2 regions of the Streptomyces sp. NPDC014734 genome follow, and region 1 is predicted to be linked to the other one. Evidence: predicted binding sites of a transcription regulator. Region 1 holds the regulator's gene; the other holds the start of a gene.

Evidence for each region. Region 1 encodes HrcA, which represses chaperone genes, less so after heat shock. Its sites were predicted from a motif close to TTNGCACTCNGNNNNNCNGAGTGCNAA; they were not measured.
Region 2: the regulator HrcA is predicted to act here: its motif matches at 1,680-1,706, upstream of groL (chaperonin GroEL).

Annotation. Positions count from the first base shown of each region.
Region 1 covers NZ_JBIBYN010000007.1:102,488-105,896, reverse strand. Annotated here, with positions in the region: gene ACF1CT_RS14025 (DUF3097 domain-containing protein) at 1-444, opposite strand, end outside; gene ACF1CT_RS14020 (MBL fold metallo-hydrolase) at 589-1,311, opposite strand; gene hrcA (heat-inducible transcriptional repressor HrcA) at 1,521-2,537, shown strand; gene dnaJ (molecular chaperone DnaJ) at 2,538-3,409, shown strand, end outside.
Region 2 covers NZ_JBIBYN010000019.1:174,425-177,833, reverse strand. Annotated here, with positions in the region: gene groL (chaperonin GroEL) at 1-1,519, opposite strand, end outside; gene ACF1CT_RS27170 (cold-shock protein) at 1,900-2,106, opposite strand; gene ACF1CT_RS27165 (MoaD/ThiS family protein) at 2,599-2,877, opposite strand; gene thrC (threonine synthase) at 2,908-3,409, opposite strand, start outside.

The sequences.
Region 1 (3,409 bases):
GTCGTCGACGCCCTCCAGGTACTCCACGACCACGCCCTCGATCCGCAGGTCGTCGCCCCAGACCCGCTCGACCAGCTCCGCGTCGTGCCGGCCCTCCACATAGATCCGGCCCGCCCGCGCCACCCGGGCACGCGCCCCGGGGACCGCGACCGATCCGGACGCCGTGCGCGCGGCACGTGCCGGGGCCGCCGCCGTCGGGCGCACCAGGGTGACCACCCTGCCCTCCAGCAGGAAGCCGCGCGGCGTCATCGGGAACACCCGGTGCTTGCCGAAGCGGTCCTCCAGGGTCACCGTCGGGCCCTCGGCCGTCTTCTCACAACGGATCACCGCACCGCAGAACCCGGTGGCGACCTCCTCCACGACCAGATCGGCTTCCGCGGGGACCTCGGGAACGGGGGCGGACCTCTTCCACGGCGGGGTCAGGTCCGGCTGGTAGCTGCGCATCGCACGACGATAGGACGGGAAGGGGGCACGACACGCCGGAGGGCCCGTCTCCCGTTCCCCCGGCCGGTGGTGGAACGCGGGGAACGTCGGGCGCGGCCGTCGTGGAACGGGGAAGGCCACGCGGCCGTCGTGGAACGCGGGGCGTCAGGCGCGGCCGTGCGGGGCGGCCAGCCAATCGCGCTGGGCCCGCACGAACGCCGCGTCCACCACCGCTCCGTGCCCCGGCACGTACAAGGCGTCCTCGCCGCCGAGCGCCAGCAGCCGGTCCAGCGCGTCCGGCCAGCGCGACAGGGCAGCGTCCCGGCCCGCCTGCGGTTCGCCGGACTCCTCGACCAGGTCGCCGCAGAAAACCACCGCCGGGGAGCCGGGCACGACGGCCACCAGGTCGTGGCCGCTGTGCGCGGGGCCCAGGCTCGCGAGCAGCACCCGGCGGCCGCCGCCCAGATCGAGCGTCAGCGCGTCGGCCACCTCGTGGTGCGGCGCCACCAGAGCCTCGACGGCCGCCGCCGCGTCCTGCTCGGACACCCCGTGACGTACCGCGGAGGAACGGATCGCGTCCGCACCGTGCCTCATCAGCGCGGCCATCCCGGCAGCTCCGTACACCTCGGCGCCGGGGAACGCGGCGGTGCCCAGTACGTGATCGAAATGCGGGTGGCTGAGTGCGACATGCGTCACGTCCCGGCCGAGCAGGGTCCGCGCCATGTCCCGGATCTCCGCACCCTCGCGGAGCGTCGATCCGGTGTCGCAGAGCAGCACTCCGTCGGCCCCGGCCACCAGCGCGACCGTCGCGTCCCACCCGGGAAGACGACGCCGGCCCACACCGTGACCGAGTCGCTCCCAGCCGAACTCTTCCCAAGACACGTCCATACCGGGACGCTACCGGCAGAGGCCCGCACGGTCTCACGAAGGTCCGGCCGGTTGCTCTTGCTAGGTCCCCACTCGACCGCCGTACACTGGCCGGGGGATTGCTGGCACTCGCGCCGACAGAGTGCCAGGGGGATTCCCGGGAAAGAAACGGGCGGGGCCCACGCACGGCCCGAGAACCACCGCTGAACGACTACTTGGAGGTGCGCGCGATGCTCAGCGAACGCAGACTCGAAGTGCTGCGCGCCATCGTCCAGGACTACGTCGGCACCGAGGAACCCGTCGGCTCCAAGGCGCTGACCGAGCGGCACAAGCTGGGGGTGTCCCCGGCCACCGTGCGCAACGACATGGCGGTGCTGGAGGACGAGGGCTTCATCGCCCAGCCCCACACCAGCGCGGGCCGCATCCCGACGGACAAGGGATACCGGCTCTTCGTCGACCGGCTCGCGGGCGTCAAGCCGCTCTCGTCGCCGGAACGTCGCGCCATTCACAATTTCCTCGACGGCGCGGTCGACCTCGACGACGTCGTGGGCCGCACCGTCCGGCTGCTCGCGCAGCTGACCCGGCAGGTCGCCATCGTGCAGTACCCCTCGCTGACCCGGTCGACGGTGCGGCACGTGGAACTGCTGTCGCTGGCACCCGCCCGGCTGATGCTCGTGCTGATCACGGACACCGGCCGGGTCGAGCAGCGCATGGTCGACTGCCCCGCGCCGTTCGGCGAGACCTCCCTCGCAGATCTGCGGGCCCGGCTCAACAGCCGGGTCGTCGGACGCCGTTTCACGGACGTCCCGCAGCTCGTGCAGGACCTGCCGGAATCCTTCGAGAGCGAGGACCGGGGAACCGTGTCCACCGTGCTCTCCACCCTGCTCGAAACCCTCGTCGAGGAGACGGAGGAGCGGCTGATGATCGGCGGCACCTCCAACCTCACCCGCTTCGGGCACGACTTCCCGGTGATGATCCGGCCGGTGCTGGAGGCACTGGAGGAACAGGTCGTGCTGCTGAAGCTGCTCGGCGAGGCCAAGGACTCGGGCATGACCGTACGCATCGGGCACGAGAACGCCCACGAAGGACTGAACTCCACGTCCGTCGTCGCGGTCGGCTACGGTTCGGGCGACGAAGCAGTCGCCAAACTCGGCGTGGTCGGACCGACCCGCATGGACTACCCCGGAACGATGGGAGCGGTACGCGCAGTGGCACGTTACGTCGGACAGATCCTGGCGGAGTCGTAAGTGGCCACGGACTACTACGCCGTACTCGGCGTACGCCGCGACGCGTCCCAGGACGAGATCAAGAAGGCATTCCGGAGGCTCGCCCGCGAGCTGCACCCGGATGTGAATCCCGATCCGAAGACCCAGGAGCGGTTCAAGGAGATCAACGCCGCCTACGAGGTGTTGTCGGACCCGCAGAAGAAGCAGGTCTACGACCTCGGCGGCGACCCGCTGTCCGCCTCCGGCGGCGGCGCCGGCGCGGGCGGCTTCGGACAGGGCGGCTTCGGCAACTTCTCCGACATCATGGACGCGTTCTTCGGCACGTCGTCGCAGCGCGGGCCCCGCTCGCGCACCCGGCGCGGCCAGGACGCCATGATCCGGCTGGAGATCGACCTCGCCGAGGCCGCGTTCGGCACCACCAAGGAAATCCAGGTCGACACGGCCGTCGTCTGCACCACGTGCAGCGGCGAGGGCGCCGCCCCCGGCACCTCCGCCCAGACCTGTGACATGTGCCGCGGTCGCGGCGAGGTCTCGCAGGTCACCCGGTCCTTCCTCGGACAGGTCATGACCTCGCGGCCCTGCCCGCAGTGTCAGGGCTTCGGCACGATCGTGCCGACCCCGTGCCCGGAGTGCGCCGGGGACGGCCGCATCAGGTCGCGGCGGACACTCACCGTGAAGATCCCCGCCGGTGTCGACAACGGCACCCGCATCCAGCTCGCGGGCGAGGGAGAGGTCGGCCCCGGCGGCGGCCCGGCCGGCGACCTGTACGTGGAGATCCACGAGCTGGCGCACCCGGTGTTCCAGCGCCGCGGCGACGACCTGCACTGCACCGTCACCATCCCGATGACGGCGGGCGCCCTCGGCACCAAGGTGCCGCTGGAGACGCTCGACGG
Region 2 (3,409 bases), on a different contig from region 1:
TGGACGCGGCGTTCTGCAGGGCGGAACGCGTGACCTTCGCCGGGTCGAGGATGCCCTCGGCGATCATGTCGACGTACTCGCCGGTCGCGGCGTTCAGACCGTGGCCGACGGCCAGGTTGCGCACCTTCTCGACGACGACGCCACCCTCCAGGCCACCGTTGACGGCGATCTGCTTGAGCGGGGCCTCCAGGGCCAGCTTGACGGCGTTGGCGCCGGTCGCCTCGTCACCCGAGAGCTCCAGCTTCTCGAAGACGGCCGAGGCCTGGAGCAGAGCCACGCCACCACCGGCGACGATGCCCTCCTCGACGGCGGCCTTGGCGTTGCGCACCGCGTCCTCGATGCGGTGCTTGCGCTCCTTCAGCTCGACCTCGGTCGCGGCACCGGCCTTGATGACCGCCACGCCGCCGGCGAGCTTCGCGAGGCGCTCCTGGAGCTTCTCGCGGTCGTAGTCCGAGTCGGAGTTCTCGATCTCGGCACGGATCTGGTTGACGCGGCCCTGAACCTGGTCGCTGTCACCGGCGCCGTCGACGATCGTCGTCTCGTCCTTGGTGATGACGACCTTGCGGGCGCGGCCGAGCAGGTCGAGACCGGCGTTCTCCAGCTTGAGGCCGACCTCCTCGGAGATGACCTGGCCACCGGTGAGGATGGCGATGTCACCGAGCATGGCCTTGCGGCGGTCGCCGAAGCCCGGGGCCTTGACGGCGACGGACTTGAAGGTGCCGCGGATCTTGTTGACGACCAGGGTCGACAGGGCCTCGCCCTCGACGTCCTCGGCGATGATCAGCAGCGGCTTGCCGGACTGCATGACCTTCTCCAGCAGCGGAAGGAGGTCCTTCACGTTGCTGATCTTCGAGTTGACGATGAGGATGTACGGGTCGTCGAGCGACGCCTCCATACGCTCCATGTCGGTGGCGAAGTACGCCGAGATGTAGCCCTTGTCGAAGCGCATACCCTCGGTGAGCTCCAGCTCCAGACCGAAGGTCTGGGACTCCTCGACGGTGATGACGCCTTCCTTGCCGACCTTGTCCATGGCCTCGGCGATCAGCTCGCCGATCTGGGTGTCGGCGGCGGAGATGGAGGCCGTGGAAGCGATCTGCTCCTTGGTCTCCACGTCCTTGGCCTGCTCCAGGAGGGCGGCGGAGACGGCCTCGACGGCCTTCTCGATGCCCCGCTTGAGAGCCATCGGGTTGGCACCCGCGGCGACGTTGCGAAGGCCCTCGCGGACGAGCGCCTGGGCGAGAACGGTGGCGGTGGTCGTACCGTCGCCGGCGACGTCGTCCGTCTTCTTGGCGACCTCCTTGACCAGCTCCGCACCGATCTTCTCGTACGGGTCCTCCAGCTCGATCTCCTTGGCGATGGACACACCATCGTTGGTGATCGTGGGGGCGCCCCACTTCTTCTCAAGGACGACGTTGCGACCCTTGGGGCCAAGGGTGACCTTGACGGCGTCGGCGAGCTGGTTCATGCCGCGCTCGAGACCGCGCCGGGCCTCCTCGTCGAACGCGATGATCTTGGCCATGTGAAGTGGTCCTCCCGGACAGGGGTGGATTTCTCCGGACCGAGTGGCGCCCGCGACGGACGGCCTGCGTGCCGGTGGTTCCTTGCCCCACCGGACCTGCGGGCCTCACCGGCCCGGTCCAAGTTCTGTCACTCTCACCTGGAGAGTGCTAACGCAATGATTAGCACTCGACCCCCGAGAGTGCAAGCGTCCTCGGGGAAGGTTGGCTCGGGGCCGACGGTCCGACGACGGAACTCCGCCCCTCCTCCTCCCGGCCCCGGACACCCCTCCCGACCGCCCCGGCCGCGGGCGCACGCGCGGAGGGCCCGTACCCCTGGGTGTCCCCGGGGTACGGGCCCTCCGTGCGTGAGTGGTGTCGTTGTTGGCCGACCGCGCCGAACTCAGCCGACGGCGAGCTTGACCATGTCCGCCTGCGGCCCCTTCTGGCCCTGCGAGATCTCGAACTCAACTCGCTGACCCTCTTCGAGGGTGCGGTAGCCGTCCATCTGGATCGCGCTGTAGTGGACGAAAACATCCGCACCACCGTCGACCGCGATGAAGCCGTACCCCTTCTCCGCGTTGAACCACTTGACGGTGCCCTGAGCCATGCCTAACTCCCCTATTACTGGCCCTTGCGCAGGACCGCACTTCGCGGACCCGGGTCAGAACCCACCCTCCGACAGGAGAGGGTGTGTGTGCGCCGGAACGCGTCGACCGCGGCTGAATGTATCTGCCCAACTGCCCTCTGCAACAGGTCAATCAGACGAGAATTCCGGGCACGACTGATCGCCCGGATATGAAGGATTCACAAGGTTCCGGGGCAAGTCGGGCCGGGCAAAAGTGACTTATGGCACATGAAGATCGAGCACATTGGCCACTTCTTGTCGTGACCGGGCGCAATCTCATGGGGCGGGCGGCACGCGAAGCTGGGGGACTTCCCACACTCTACCGCGCTCAACCATGCAGAATTGCCCCCTCCGTTTGTTCCGGAGGGGGCAATTCGATAACACCGTGAAACCGCCCGACGGCCGTCCGCCCGCCGCCTGACAGCCGTCCGGCAGCGGGCGGACGGAGGGTCGTCCGACGAAGGCCCGGGAGCGTCAGCAGCCGCCCGCGACGGCGGGGATGATCGAGATGCCGGCGCCGTCCGGCGTCGCCGTCTCCAGCCCGCTCTCGAAGCGCACGTCGTCGTCGTTGACGTAGACGTTCACGAAGCGGCGCAGCTTGCCCTGGTCGTCCAGGACGCGGGCGGCGATGCCCGGGTGGTTCTGCTCCAGGGAGGCGATGACCTGGGAGAGATTCTCGCCGTCGGCCGGAACCTCGGCCCGGCCGCCGGTGTAGGTGCGGAGGATGGTGGGGATACGGACCTTGACGCTCATGGCGGATGCCTTTCTTCGGTCTCGGGAGGATCAGGCGGAGGCGAGGCCGGCGGCGCGGAACGCGTCCAGGCTCGGGCGGATCGTCGCGGTCGCCTGCGAGGTGGCGGCCACCGCGTCCAGCGTCTTGAGGCCGTCCCCGGTGTTGAGGACGACGGTGGTCAGCGACGGGTCGAGCACACCGTTCTCGATCAGCTTCTTCGTCACGCCGACCGTCACCCCGCCCGCGGTCTCGGCGAAGATGCCCTCGGTGCGCGCCAGCAGCTTGATCGCGTCGACGACCTGCTCGTCGTCGACGTCCTCGACGGCGCCGCCGGTGCGGCGGGCGATGTCCAGGACGTACGGGCCGTCGGCCGGGTTGCCGATCGCCAGGGACTTGGCGATGGTGTTCGGCTTCTGCGGCCGGACGACGTCGAGACCGGCCTTGAACGCGGTGGAGACCGGGGAGCAGCCCTCGGCCTGGGCGCCGAAGATCTTGTACGGCTTGTCCTCGACCAGGCCCAGCTTGATCAGCTCCTGGAGCCCCTTGTCGATC